One region of the Psychrobacillus sp. FJAT-21963 genome, then DNA from elsewhere that is predicted to be linked to it. Evidence: riboswitches for the same ligand, from Rfam matches in the RefSeq annotation. Region 1 holds a riboswitch; each other region holds the start of a gene.
The links. Region 1 has a riboswitch for S-adenosylmethionine ahead of AN959_RS07675 (MetQ/NlpA family ABC transporter substrate-binding protein). Riboswitches for the same ligand answer to the same signal wherever they lie in the genome.
Positions count from the first base shown of each region.

Region 2: it holds a riboswitch for S-adenosylmethionine, as region 1 does, so the genes downstream of both, AN959_RS03305 (methionine biosynthesis PLP-dependent protein) here and AN959_RS07675 (MetQ/NlpA family ABC transporter substrate-binding protein) in region 1, are expected to answer to the same signal.
Region 3: it holds a riboswitch for S-adenosylmethionine, as region 1 does, so the genes downstream of both, metK (methionine adenosyltransferase) here and AN959_RS07675 (MetQ/NlpA family ABC transporter substrate-binding protein) in region 1, are expected to answer to the same signal.

Region 1 covers NZ_LJIY01000002.1:374,207-378,912, reverse strand. Annotated here, with positions in the region: gene AN959_RS07690 (carbon-nitrogen family hydrolase) at 1-691, opposite strand, end outside; gene AN959_RS07685 (pyridoxal phosphate-dependent aminotransferase) at 777-1,940, shown strand; gene AN959_RS07680 (PPC domain-containing DNA-binding protein) at 2,295-2,795, opposite strand; SAM riboswitch class I at 2,946-3,056, shown strand; gene AN959_RS07675 (MetQ/NlpA family ABC transporter substrate-binding protein) at 3,150-3,977, shown strand; gene AN959_RS07670 (methionine ABC transporter ATP-binding protein) at 4,037-4,706, shown strand, end outside.
Region 2 covers NZ_LJIY01000001.1:717,175-721,880, forward strand. Annotated here, with positions in the region: gene AN959_RS21945 (ABC transporter ATP-binding protein) at 1-1,608, shown strand, start outside; SAM riboswitch class I at 1,718-1,824, shown strand; gene AN959_RS03305 (methionine biosynthesis PLP-dependent protein) at 2,313-3,434, shown strand; gene metC (cystathionine beta-lyase) at 3,431-4,618, shown strand; gene AN959_RS03315 (5-methyltetrahydropteroyltriglutamate--homocysteine S-methyltransferase) at 4,620-4,706, shown strand, end outside.
Region 3 covers NZ_LJIY01000014.1:15,968-20,673, reverse strand. Annotated here, with positions in the region: gene AN959_RS18370 (NAD-dependent malic enzyme) at 1-424, opposite strand, end outside; gene AN959_RS18365 (alpha/beta hydrolase) at 613-1,404, opposite strand; gene AN959_RS18360 (gamma carbonic anhydrase family protein) at 1,522-2,034, shown strand; gene metK (methionine adenosyltransferase) at 2,095-3,291, opposite strand; SAM riboswitch class I at 3,498-3,611, opposite strand; gene pckA (phosphoenolpyruvate carboxykinase (ATP)) at 3,807-4,706, shown strand, end outside.

The DNA of each region.
Region 1 (4,706 bases):
TAACCTTTTCTTCATTTTCGCCTACCCACAATAATTCTCCCCAAGGGGCTATTACCATCGAATTACCATTAAATGAATTGTTTGGATCACTTCCTACACGGTTTACAGCAACAATAAAAATTTGATTTTCAATAGCTCTTGCCTGCAACAATATTTTCCAGTGATCAATTCGTGCATCTGGCCATTGAGCTGGAATAAACATTACCTTTGCACCACTTAATGCATGAGCTCGTGTCCATTCAGGGAAGCGTAAATCATAACAAATAATTCCACCCATTTTGACACCATCTAATGTAAATAGATTCTTTTCATTACCTTCTTCCAAATAATGGTGTTCATCCATTAATTTAAATAGGTGTGCCTTGTTATATTCAGAAATTATCTCTCCATGAGAATTTGTAACGTACATTGTATTGTAAAACTGCTCCCCTTTTTTGGTAGAAACAGATCCCCCAACTATATGAATGTTTAATTCTTTGGACAATCGAGAAAATAATTTTTTCGTAGTTTCGCCTTCCAAGTCCGCGATTTCTATTAATCTCTTTAAATCATACCCTGTATTCCACATCTCTGGTAATACAACAATTTTAGCTCCTAAAGAGGCTGCTTCTCTTACTTTTTCTTCAACCTTCAAAAAATTTTCTTTTGGCGCTCCAAACGCAATATCTAATTGAACACATGCAACTTTCATTTCGCCACCACCTATAGACATAATACTAAAAAGATTATAAGATTTGTCTAATCTATGCAACTATTTAGAAAAAGAGGTATCACACATGGAATTTTCAAATCGACTAAAAAATTTACCTACTCAATTTTTTGCAACACTTGTTCAAAAAGTAGCATTAGCTGTGTCAGAAGGAAGAGATGTCATAAACTTAGGCCAGGGCAATCCAGATCAACCTACTCCTGAACATATAGTTAGAGCATTGCAAGATGCAGCAACAAATCCTTTATCACACAAATACTCCCCTTTTCGAGGAATAAATGAGTTAAAACAAGCAGCTGCAGACTTTTATAAACGCGAGTACAATGTAGAAATAGATCCATATACCGAAGTTGCAATAATGTTCGGAACGAAGATTGGTCTAGTTGAATTACCATTAGCAATGATGAACGAAAATGAACTAATGCTCTTACCAGATCCAGGTTATCCAGATTACTTATCAGGTGTGGGGCTAGCAAGTGTTCGATTTGAAACAATGCCTTTACTAGAAGAAAACAACTTTCTTCCTGATTACAGTAAATTAACAGAAATACAAAAAGAAGATGCGAAGTTAATGTACTTAAATTATCCAAACAATCCTACTGGGGCAACTGCAACAAAGGATTTTTTTGAAGAGACTGTTGCACTTGCAAAAGAAGCAGATATAGCGATTGTTCACGACTTTGCCTATGGAGGAATTGGTTTTGACGGTCAAAAACCAATCAGCTTTTTACAGGTTAAAGGTGCAAAAGATGTAGGTATAGAGATGTATACCCTTTCCAAAACTTATAATATGGCGGGTTGGAGGGTTGGCTTCGCAGTTGGAAACCCAAAAATAATTGAAGCGATCAATATTATTCAAGATCATTTATTTGTTAGTCTGTTCCCCGCAATCCAAACTGCTGCCGCTGCTGCACTCAATGAGAGCCAGGAATGTGTCGATGAACTTGTTTCTTTGTATGAAGGTAGAAGAAATGCATTAGTAAATGCTTGCTCAAGAATAGGATGGAATGTCAAAGCACCAAAAGGCTCCTTTTTTGCATGGTTACCAGTTGTAAAAGGTTACACAAGTCAAGAATTTGCAGACTTACTTTTAGAAAAAGCCGATGTAGCTGTAGCTCCTGGAGATGGTTTCGGATCCTTTGGCGAAGGCTATGTCCGTGTTGGGTTATTAGTGGATGAAGTTCGATTGGTAGAAGCTATAAATCGTATTGAAAAACTAAATCTATTTTAATACAATATCGATTTACTTTTGTAAATTGCTCAGATTGTAGAATAACTCGAATTATTATTATAAAGGATAAATTAGGTTTTCTTAAAGCTTACCGCTCGCTTTCCGCGGGCGAGCGCCGAGCCTCCTCCGCAGCTCTCGCTACGTGCGGGGTCTCATCTGTCTCGCTTTCCCGCAGGAGTCGAGCGGACGCTTTTCCAAACCAATAAATGCTACCATATTATCTTCTATTTACTTAGAAAGAATAATTTTGAGTAGTACAGACGACTTAAAATCATAATAACGAACTAGAGTTAGCAAACTTCTTTTTGTCTACAACCTACCCGACCGATTTACTTTTGTAAATCGGTTTTTTTATTACAGTTTATTTGTTGAAGTTTTATTAGAATCCACTGGATAAAATTGGTTTGCTCCTGTTTCCTCATCAAACTTACGATGAAACTCCATTCCAGTAACTTCAGCTAAAACTACATCAACCGTAATAACAGGGTTTTCTCCTTTGATAAAATGACCTCCAAAAATGTTGCCATGTTGGTCACACATGGATCCGTGAAAATGAGTTTCGTATTCCCCTTCCCTTTTACATACAACACCTGTCCCCTGTAAAAATTCTATTGGTCCCTCTTTTACTATAAGGTCGTTATATCCAACACCAATTTTAGAGTTTTTATTCGGAACAAGATAAACAAAACCACTTCGTTGAAAACTTCCAAAACAGCTTATAATTGTTGCATATTCAATACAATTTACTTTACATAATTGCTCAATTCCTTCTAGTAAATCTGTACCATAAACTAGTCTTGCACCAACAGTTTTACCTAACTGACCAGTGGCATAATTTGCTCTTATTAAAGACATAAAATTCATCATCCCTGCATATTTATTTATTGATAATAACTTTAAACTAATCCGACTGAAAATTTCAACTAGAAAAAATTTGTTGACTTTAATAAGTTGATATAGTAAATTAACTTTTATGGAATAGCTGAAAAATTAAATAGCTTTTATCTCTTATCAAGAGTAGCTGAGGGACTGGCCCGTTGAAGCTCGGCAACCATCTACATTTTTTATGTAGAAAGGTGCTAAATCCTGCAAAACATTTGTTTTGACAGATAAGAGAGGACAATCATATTTTTGTGTGCCTCTCTTTCTGTGAAAGAGAGGCTTTTTATATTTATTCAACAGTACTAATAAATTATAGGAGGAAAAGAAATGAAAAAATTTGGTTTACTTTTATCAACAGTACTTTTATCTGGAGCACTTGCAGCATGTGGGGATAGCTCTAGTGAAGGAGAAAAAACGGAAGCGTTAAATGAGAAAAAATTAGTAGTAGGGGTTACAGCAGGTCCCCATGAACAAATTGTTGAAGTTGCAAAAGAAGTAGCTGCAAAAGACGGTCTGGAAATTGAATTAAAAGTTTTCTCTGATTACATACTTCCAAACACTGCATTATCTGAAGAAGACTTAGATGCTAACAGTTATCAGCATGAGCCCTTCTTAAATACTTTTAATGAAGACCATGGAACAGATTTAGTACCTGTTGGGAAAACAATTCTAAATCCTATGGGAGTTTACTCAGACAAATTTGACTCAATCGATGATCTTCCAGACGGAGCAACTTTTGGTTTACCTAACGATCCAACTAACGGCGCTCGTGCACTATACATTTTAGAAGAACATGGACTAATCAAAATAAAAGAGGATAAAAGAGAAACTGCTTCCATCTATGATCTAGAAGAAAATCCAAAAAATTTAAAATTCATTGAGCTAGAAGCAGCACAAATTCCTAAACAGTTAAGCGAAGTTGATGCAGCAGCAATCAACACTAACTTTGCTTTAGATGCGGGTATTAATCCAAAAGAAGATTCTATTTTACTAGAGTCATCTAATTCACCTTATGTAAACTACATTGTTGTACGCGCTGAGAATAAAGACGACCCAACGATTCAAAAGTTTGTAAAAGCATATCAATCAGAAGAAGTTAAAAAATTCATCGAAGAAGAATTTCAAGGTTCTGTATTACCTAGTTGGGAAGAGTAGATAATATTCGAAAACGTTACCGACCTTGGTAACGTTTTCTTTAGAAAGGAAGACAAACAATGATTGTATTAGAAAATATATCGAAAGAATTTAACAGCAAGAATGGCATTGTAAAAGCAGTGAAAAATGTCAATATTCATGTAAAAAAAGGCGAAATTCATGGAGTAATAGGATACAGCGGGGCCGGAAAGAGTACACTCATTCGTTGCGTAAACCTGCTAGAAAAACCTACTCAAGGCAAAGTTATCATTAACGGCAAGGAAGCTACCTCCCTTCCCCTTCCTAAACTAAGAGAAGTCCGAAATAAAATCGGAATGATTTTCCAAGGATTCAACTTATTAAAAACAGCTACTGTTTACGATAATATAGCCATTCCTCTAAAACTTCTTGGATATGATCCAACAGAAGTAAAAACGAGAGTAAACAAATACTTAGAAATTGTAGGGCTGACAGATAAACATCATAACTATCCAAATCAATTATCAGGTGGTCAAAAGCAAAGAGTCGCAATTGCACGTGCTCTTGCGCAAGAACCGGAAGTGTTATTAAGTGACGAAGCAACTAGTGCGCTTGATCCTGAAACAACCGATTCTATCTTAGAACTATTATTAAAAATTAATAGAGAACTAGGAATAACAATTTTACTGATCACGCATGAAATGAATGTGATTCAAAAGATTTGTGATTATGTATATGTAATGGAAAATGGAGAAGTGGTTGAGCAGAACA
Region 2 (4,706 bases), on a different contig from region 1:
AGCGGAAAAAGTGTTACTGCCCGTTCCATTATGAGACTTCTTCCCTCACCTCCCTCCTTGTTGAAAAACGGAGAAATTGAGTTCCTCGGTGAAAATCTGGTAAATAAATCAGAAAAAGAAATGGAAAGTATTCGTGGAAGAGATATTAGTATGATTTTCCAAGATCCTATGACCTCTCTAAACCCTACTATCCGAATTGGAAAGCAAATCGCTGAAAGCTTAATTAAACATCAAAAGTTATCTAAAAAGGAAGCATACAAGCAAGCAGTTGAACTACTTAAACTTGTAGGCATTAAAAATAGTGAAGAACGTTTTAATCAATATCCACATGAATTTTCTGGGGGAATGCGTCAACGTGTCATGATTGCAATTGCACTTGCATGTCGACCTACTTTACTAATTGCAGATGAACCGACTACAGCACTAGATGTAACGATTCAAGCACAAATATTAAATCTGATGAAAGATATGCAGACACGTTTTGGAACATCCATTATTTTGATCACCCATGATTTAGGAGTTGTCGCAGGTATGTGTGACAGGGTTGCAGTGATGAAGGATGGGGAAATTGTTGAAACTGGAACAACAGAAGAGATCTTTGAAAACCCTCAACATGCTTATACCAAAAGATTGCTCCATGCCCTTCCTCGTCTGGATCAAAAGAAAAAACCTAAACGTCCCCCTCTTCGCTCCATTGGAATAGAAGAAGGAAAACCATTACTCGATGTTAGGTCTCTTAAACAACATTTCAATACTGGAAAAGGCAATGTATTAAAAGCAGTCGATGATATCAGCTTTTTCATAAAACCGGGAGAAACGTTAGGCTTAGTTGGAGAATCTGGATCAGGAAAGTCTACAACCGGTAGAGCTGTTTTAAGACTTCACGAGCCGACAGATGGAGACATATTATATCAAGGTATAGCCATTAACAGATTAAACAAAAATGAATTGAAAACAATGCGACGTCATATGCAAATGATCTTTCAAGATCCCTATTCGTCTTTAAACCCACGCTTTAAAGTCCTTGATATTATAGGGCAAGCATTAGATATTCATCAGTTGAGTAAAAATAATGAGGAAAGAAAAAATAGAGTAGAAGAATTGCTTGTAATGGTTGGATTAAAACCAGAGCATGCAATGCGGTATCCACATGAGTTTTCAGGTGGGCAGCGACAAAGAATAGGAATTGCTCGAGCACTTGCAGTAGAACCTGACTTTATTGTTTGTGATGAACCATTATCCGCATTAGATGTTTCTATCCAAGCACAAATTGTTGAATTACTTGAGGACCTTCAACATCGGTTGGGGCTTACCTATCTCTTTATCGCCCACGATTTATCGATGGTCAAGCATATTAGTGATAGAGTCGCAGTTATGTATGCAGGAAAAATTGTCGAGCTTGCAGAAAGTGAAGAATTGTACTCTAACCCATTGCACCCATACACAAAATCATTATTAGCAGCAATTCCAATTCCAGATCCTAAAATTGAAGCAAAGAAAAAACGATCCCTAATGGAAGAAAATCGGGAAATAGATCGATACCAATTATCACAATCAGAATTAGTAGAAGTCTCCAAAGAACATTGGGTTGCTATACCGAAAAATTAAGCACCTCCTATTGTACTATTTAGAAATACACATAAAAAAAGACCTTGTATAAAAATTCATCCCGTGATAAACTTACCTAAATTAATTTTTTGAAAATTTTATATTTTATTTCTTATCAAGAGAGACGGAGGGATTGGCCCGAAGATGTCTCAGCAACCAGCCGAATAAAGGTGTGGTGCTAATTCCAATAGACGTTCTACGTCTTGAAGATAAGAAGACTAACTTCAGTATTTTATTGAGGATTCTCTTCTTATTAGAGAATCCTCTTTTTTTATTTTTGGCAGACTCCAGCGCACTGCCCCTCGAGGTTATATGTGAAATAGTTGCTCCTGCGCAAAGCTCGTCGCAGAAGGAACCTTGCTCCTGCGCAAAGCTCGTCGCAGAAGGAACCTTGCTCCTGCGCAAAGCTCATCGCAGAAGGACCTTGCTCCTGCGCAAAGCTCGTCGCAGAGGAACCTTGCTCCTGCGCAAAGCTCGTCGCAGAAGAACCTTGCTCCTGCTTAAACTCGTCACAAACACAGACGGCAAAAACTTTTGTGGTGGCTGAAAAGCTGCCTCCTAGGTCTTCTGGGCTCGGAGATGAGGGTCATGCATCCTTTACTACAGGATGAGGTGAACTTAAGATGCATTCTTTTCACATTTGCTTGTTGGGGCAAACATAGGCGCTAGCGCATTTATAATTTAATAGTAAAGGATGAATAATGATGTCTAAAAAGAGTATAGAAACTCAGCTAGTACAATTAGGGAACCATAGTGATTCGAAGACAGGAGCTGTAAATCCACCAATCTATTTATCTACCGCTTACAAGCATGCCGGACTTGGTCAATCAACTGGTTATGACTATACACGTACAAAAAACCCGACAAGAGCTATATTAGAAGAAGGCATCGCGAAGCTAGAAGCTGGAAAAGCGGGATTTGCCTGTAGTTCTGGTATGGCTGCAATTCAATTGGTATTATCTCTATTTAAATCAGGAGATGAACTGATTGCCCCAGAGGATCTTTATGGCGGGACTTATCGCTTATTTAATCAGTACGCAGATTCCTACAATATACGCACATCCTATTCAAAGTTTGAAACTGTTCAAGAAGTAGAAGCCCTCATTACTAAAAACACAAAAGCAATCTTTATAGAAACGCCTACTAACCCGTTAATGCAAGAAATCGACATAGAGCAATATGCGACATTAGCTAAAAAGCATCATTTATTATTAATCGTGGATAATACATTCTTAACCCCTTACTTACAGCGCCCAATTGAACTTGGTGCCGATATTGTTATTCACAGCGGCACAAAATACATTGGCGGCCATAACGATGTTCTTGCTGGTCTCGTTGTTTCTAAAGGCACCGATATAGGTGAAAAATTACTAATAAATCATAATGCAGCAGGTGCAGTGCTTTCTCCATTTGATTCATGGTTATTAATAAGGGGGTTAAAAACACTTCACTTACGTATGAAACAGCATGATGCAAATGCAAAAAAGATTGCTGAATTCTTACAAACCGAATCTGCAGTAAAGGATGTTTTATATTCTGGAAAAGGCGGAATGCTTTCTTTCCGCTTACAAAAAAGTGAATGGATTAATCCCTTTCTTGAAAACCTCCAATTAATCGTTTTTGCAGAAAGCCTTGGAGGAGTGGAAAGTTTTATCACCTATCCCGCAACTCAAACACACGCGGAAATTCCAGAAGAAGAACGTACAGCACGTGGTGTAGATAACAGCCTATTACGCTTCTCTGTCGGTGTTGAAGAGGCAGAGGACTTAATAAAAGACTTGAAACAAGTTTTTGCATTATTGGAAAGTGAGGTGTCCGTAAAATGAGTGGCTATAAAGAGTCGTTAGAAACGAGTATTGTAGTGGCATCAACTCGTGGGCATGGAGAACGAAAAACTGGTGCTGTCAATGTCCCGATTTATCTGTCCTCTACCTTCCATCAAGCGAGCTTTGATGAATTTGGTCCATATGATTATAGCCGTTCTGGAAATCCAACGAGAGATGCTTTAGAAAAAACGATTGCTGAACTAGAAGGTGGTACTCGAGGTTTAGCATTCGCCTCCGGACTTGCTGCAATCTCTTCCGCATTCATGCTCCTATCCGCAGGTGATCATATTGTTATTACAGAAGATGTCTATGGAGGGACATTTCGTTTTGTAACCGAGGTATTGCCTCGTATTGGAATTAAGCATACTTTCGTTGATTTTACGGATTTAGAATCCGTTGCTTCAGCGATTCGCTCCAATACAAAATTGATTTATATAGAAACACCATCCAATCCATGTCTAGGTATAACGGATATTAATCGAATCGTGGAGCTCGCTAAAGCAAACAATTGCCTAACCTTTTTAGATAATACATTTATGACACCACTTTACCAACGTCCACTCGACCTTGGAGTAGATGTAGTTTTACATAGCGCTACTAAATTTTTATCAGGACACAGTGATATAATTGCAGGTCTAGCTGTTACAAAAGATGAGGAACTTGGAAAACGATTAGCATTCCTTCAAAATTCATTCGGTGCGATTTTAGGTGCCCAAGATTCATTTTCACTTATTCAAGGAATTAAAACGTTGAGCGTTCGATTTGAAAAATCAGCAGATTCAGCCCAACAGATTGCTGCCTATTTAAACAATCATTCTTTAGTAGAAGAAGTTTATTATCCAGGGTTAACATCCCATCCAGGATATGAAATTCATGCACAGCAAACAACAAGCCCTGGGGCAGTCCTCTCCTTCCGTTTACCTACGCAAGCAATAGCAAAAGCATTTGTTGAAAGTGTTCAGATTCCTGTTTTCGCTGTAAGTCTTGGCGGAGTGGAATCTATTCTTTCCCACCCTGCCCAGATGTCCCATGCCGCTATGCCGAAAGCGGAACGGGAAAAACGAGGAATCACTGATGGATTACTCCGATTCTCAGTTGGTTTAGAAAATGTAGATGATTTAATAGCAGACTTCGACCAAGCACTTCTAGTAGCTGCAAAACTAATAGAGAAAGTTGGAATTTAACATGACAAATCAATTAGTACTTAAAGCGCCTTTTAAAGCAGATCACGTTGGAAGTTTTTTACGTCCAGAACGTTTAAAACAAGCTCGT
Region 3 (4,706 bases), on a different contig from region 1:
TAGCTACTGAGCTTCCAATGGATGTAAAATAATTTGCTTTCTCTGGATTATGTACAATTTCCATACAAACACTCGCTACACCAGGTGTATAAATTCTTTGTAAATCTCCTAATGATCGTACATCCAGCTGACTCTTCATCGCGATTTTTCCGCCTTCATGAGCTTTCAGTACATCATCAGTAACAGCATGTATCTTAACACCATTTCCAATGGCTTCAATATTAGAAATAACTTGTTGTAATTGTTCTTCCGATTTAAAAGTGATAGAAATATCACGAACAGTTGTTAAAGCACCGCTCTTTAACGTCGTAATATCACCAATATCTCCTTCTGCCATTCCAATTGCAGTTGCTACTTTTGCAAAATTACCCGGTCTAGAAGATGTTTCAACAATGAAGTTTCGTATAATATGTTGGTTTTGCATGTAAATTCTCCTTACTTTCTCTCATTCAATCATAAATTATAACATAAATATCTTTTATTCGTAATAAATATACGAAAGGTTTCATTGATTAGTATATTCCTTTGTAATAGCATCTCAACCAATTTTATATTACACTTCTAAACCCTAAAAATTCTCATTATATTACTGTTAAATTGAATTATTTATAGTCATACAATATAACCAATGGATCTTAGAACATTATTTATAAAGGCATGAGAATACTCAAAAATCTCTTCCCTTTCAGGTTCTTGATGCAAATCATGAAAGCAATTTTTCCATGACTTATATTGATACTCAGATAGCTCTTGCTTTTTAAACCACGCTGCAGTATATGTGATATCTGCAATCTTATCTCTTTCAGCAGTCATTAATAATAACGGAACATTCGGTACTGATTCCGTTGATTGTAAAATACTTTTCATAAGTAATTGGAGTTCTATGTACCAATCATTCGAAACGATCGTATGGTAAGTAGGATCATCAATAAATTGTTGATAAATATCATAGTTTCTCGTTAATTCCTTTAGCTGAATATCATGGTTAATCTTTTGTTGTACTGGTAATTTTGCCAGTGCATTTGTCCATTTAGATGGCTGTTTCTTTAATTGCAACCAAGGAGACGTTAAAATGACACCAGCATATTCTATTTGTAATTTGTGTAGCACTTTAATAAGCAGGGTTGCTCCAAGTCCATGGCCAAGAATAAAAATTGGTAAATTATAAGTAACGGCTACTTGTAAAGCAAGCGTTATATATTCTTTATATTGTTCAAAAGATTCATTATGTATTTTTTTTCCTCTTGTCTGTTCACCATGTCCTGGTAAGTCTCCCATTACAATATGACAGTTAGAACTTCTAAACTTTTCAATTAACCAAGCATATCTTCTATGATGTTCATATGCACTATGAACAATGACAATTACTGCTTTAGGTTTTTCTTCTGCTTCCCATTTCCACATGAACATCACCTCTTGTTTTGTTTTGTTTTGTACCGAATGTCTACTTCAATTATTTGATTATTTTTCTTCATTTGATAACATTAATTATATTCTATTTACATAAGGAGCGTGAGCATATTGATTTATCCATTTAAAGGCAAATATCCAACAATAGATGAATCTGCATTTATTGCTGATTATGTCACAATTACAGGCGATGTGACAATCGGACAAGAGTCTACAATTTGGTTTAATACGGTAATCAGAGGGGACGTTGCTCCTACGATTATTGGACGAAGAGTGAGTATCCAAGATTTATGTTGTTTGCATCAAAGTCCTAATAACCCTCTTGTTATTGAAGATGAAGTGACAATTGGACACCAAGTTACGTTACATAGCTGTACTATTCGAAAAGGTGCTTTGGTTGGAATGGGCTCTATTATTTTGGATGGAGCTGAGATCGGTGAAGGTGCATTTATCGGTGCTGGAAGTTTAGTAACCCAAGGTAAGAAAATTCCTCCTAATTCACTTGCCATAGGTAGTCCTGCAAAAGTTGTTCGGGAGCTATCTGAGGAAGACAAAGAAGATGTGCAACGTATTATTCGTGAATACGTAGAAAAAGGGCAGTATTATAAATCACTTCAAAAATAAAACTAATTTTCTTTAAAAAAGAGGCTATCCTATAACAGGAAGCCTCTTCTTTATTATTTCTTATAAACCAGCTTTTTGTCTTAACAAATCTGCTTTATCTGTTCTTTCCCATGGTGCATCAATGTCAGTACGACCAAAATGTCCATACGCAGCTGTTTGCTTGTAAATAGGACGACGAAGGTCTAGCATTTTAATAATACCAGCTGGACGAAGGTCAAACAATTCACGAATATGTGAAACTAATTTAGCCTCTTCTACTTTCCCAGTACCAAATGTGTCTACTGCGATTGATACAGGTTGTGCTACACCAATTGCATAGGCAAGTTGTACTTCACAACGATCTGCAAGTCCTGCTGCAACAATATTTTTTGCAACGTAACGAGCTGCATATGCTGCAGAACGGTCTACTTTTGTTGGATCTTTACCAGAGAACGCACCGCCTCCATGACGAGCATATCCACCGTAAGTATCTACAATAATTTTACGACCTGTTAAACCTGCATCCCCTTGTGGTCCACCAATTACGAAACGACCAGTTGGGTTAATGAAATATTTAGTATTTTCATCAATTAAATTAGCAGGAACAATTGGATTGATAACTACTTCTTTTAAATCTTTTTGAATTTGTTCTAACGTTACTTCTGGGTGATGCTGAGTCGAAATAACAATTGTATCTATATGAACAGGATTGTTATTTTCATCATACTCCACAGTTACTTGTGTTTTACCATCTGGACGTAAATAGTCTAAAGTTTCGTCTTTACGAACGTCTGCTAAACGACGAGCCAACTGATGAGCTAAACTAATTGGAAGTGGCATAAGTTCAGGTGTTTCATTACATGCGTAACCAAACATTAAACCTTGGTCTCCTGCTCCAATTGCTTCAATATCAGAATCTGTCATAGATCCTTCACGTGCCTCTAAAGCTTGGTCAACCCCTTGAGCAATATCAGCTGATTGCTCATCTATAGAAGTTAATACTGCAGAAGTTTCAGAGTCAAAACCATATTTTGCACGAGTATAGCCGATTTCTTTAATGGTTGAACGTACAACTTTTGGAATATCAACATAAGTGGATGTTGTAATTTCCCCTGCAACTAATACTAACCCTGTAGTCACTGTTGTTTCACAAGCAACACGTGCGTTTGGATCTTCCGTAAGAATTGCATCTAGAATTGCATCAGAAATTTGATCACAAATTTTATCTGGATGCCCTTCTGTAACTGATTCAGATGTAAATAATCTGCGTTGTGTCATAGAATATTCCTCCTATATCCTGCGAGATCTCTCTCAAGAATTGATACGGTACTCATTCCCATGTCAAGCCATTTCAAATCAAATAGATTAAACTTGAAGCCGTTTCGGACTTGGCACACAAGGATAAAGGGCGATGTTATAAAAAAAACCTCTCACTCACGTTTGATTACATGAGGAAAGGCTATTAATATCATAAGCACCTTTCACTCTTATCAATCAAGGAATCTCACCTTGTCTCAGGTTGGGCACCTTTGCAATAAAAAAATTACAGGTTGCCGGGTTTCATAGGGCCTGACCCCTCCACCAGCTCGGGATAAGAGTATCCGTTCAATTTACCATCATACGTAAGTTGTAACGAGAAGTCAATATTTATTTGTTGACAATTTATTCACAAACAAAAAATAATCAATCCATTAGTATAGACTATTAAGTTAAATGTGTTATACTAATTCACATATGAATGCTATATCCCTTTATTTTTTTAGGGAAAACAATAAAAAGGATGGTATACCAATATGAATTCAATCGATACTGTGAGTGAACTGAACGAATTGTTAGCTGGAGAGAATGTACACATTCAGTTATCAGTGCCGCAACTTGTGGAAAAAGCAACATCAAGAGGTGAGGCTGTTTTAACATCTACAGGAGCAGTGAAAGCAGAAACAGGTAAATATACAGGTCGTTCTCCACAAGATAAGTACATTGTAGATGAACCTATATCAAGAGACAAAATCGATTGGGGTCCTGTAAACCAACCAATTTCTTCTGAAATTTTCGAGTCACTCTATAAAAAAGTAACAGACTACCTTGCAACACAAGATGAACTATTTGTGTTCAAAGGATTTGCAGGTGCGGATAAGGATTCACGCATAGGAATTCAAGTAATAAATGAATATGCTTGGCACAATCTATTTGCCCATCAGTTATTCATTCGTCCTTCAGAAGAAGAACTGACAACCCATAAAACAGATTTCACAATTGTCAGTGCACCTAACTTTAAAGCAAATCCAGCAGTGGACGGTACAAAATCAGAAACATTTATTATCGTTTCAATGGAAAAACGCATTGTATTAATCGGTGGTACTGAATATGCTGGAGAAATGAAAAAATCTATATTCTCTATTATGAACTATTTACTGCCAGAAGCAAACATTTTACCTATGCACTGTTCTGCAAACGTTGGTGAAGATGGTGATGTAGCATTATTCTTTGGTCTTTCAGGAACAGGAAAAACAACACTTTCTGCAGATGCAGGACGTAAATTAATCGGTGATGACGAACACGGTTGGTCTGATAATGGAGTATTTAACATTGAAGGTGGATGCTACGCTAAATGTATCGACCTAACTCGCGAAAATGAGCCTCAAATTTTTGACGCGATTACATTTGGAACGGTTTTAGAAAACGTCGTAGTA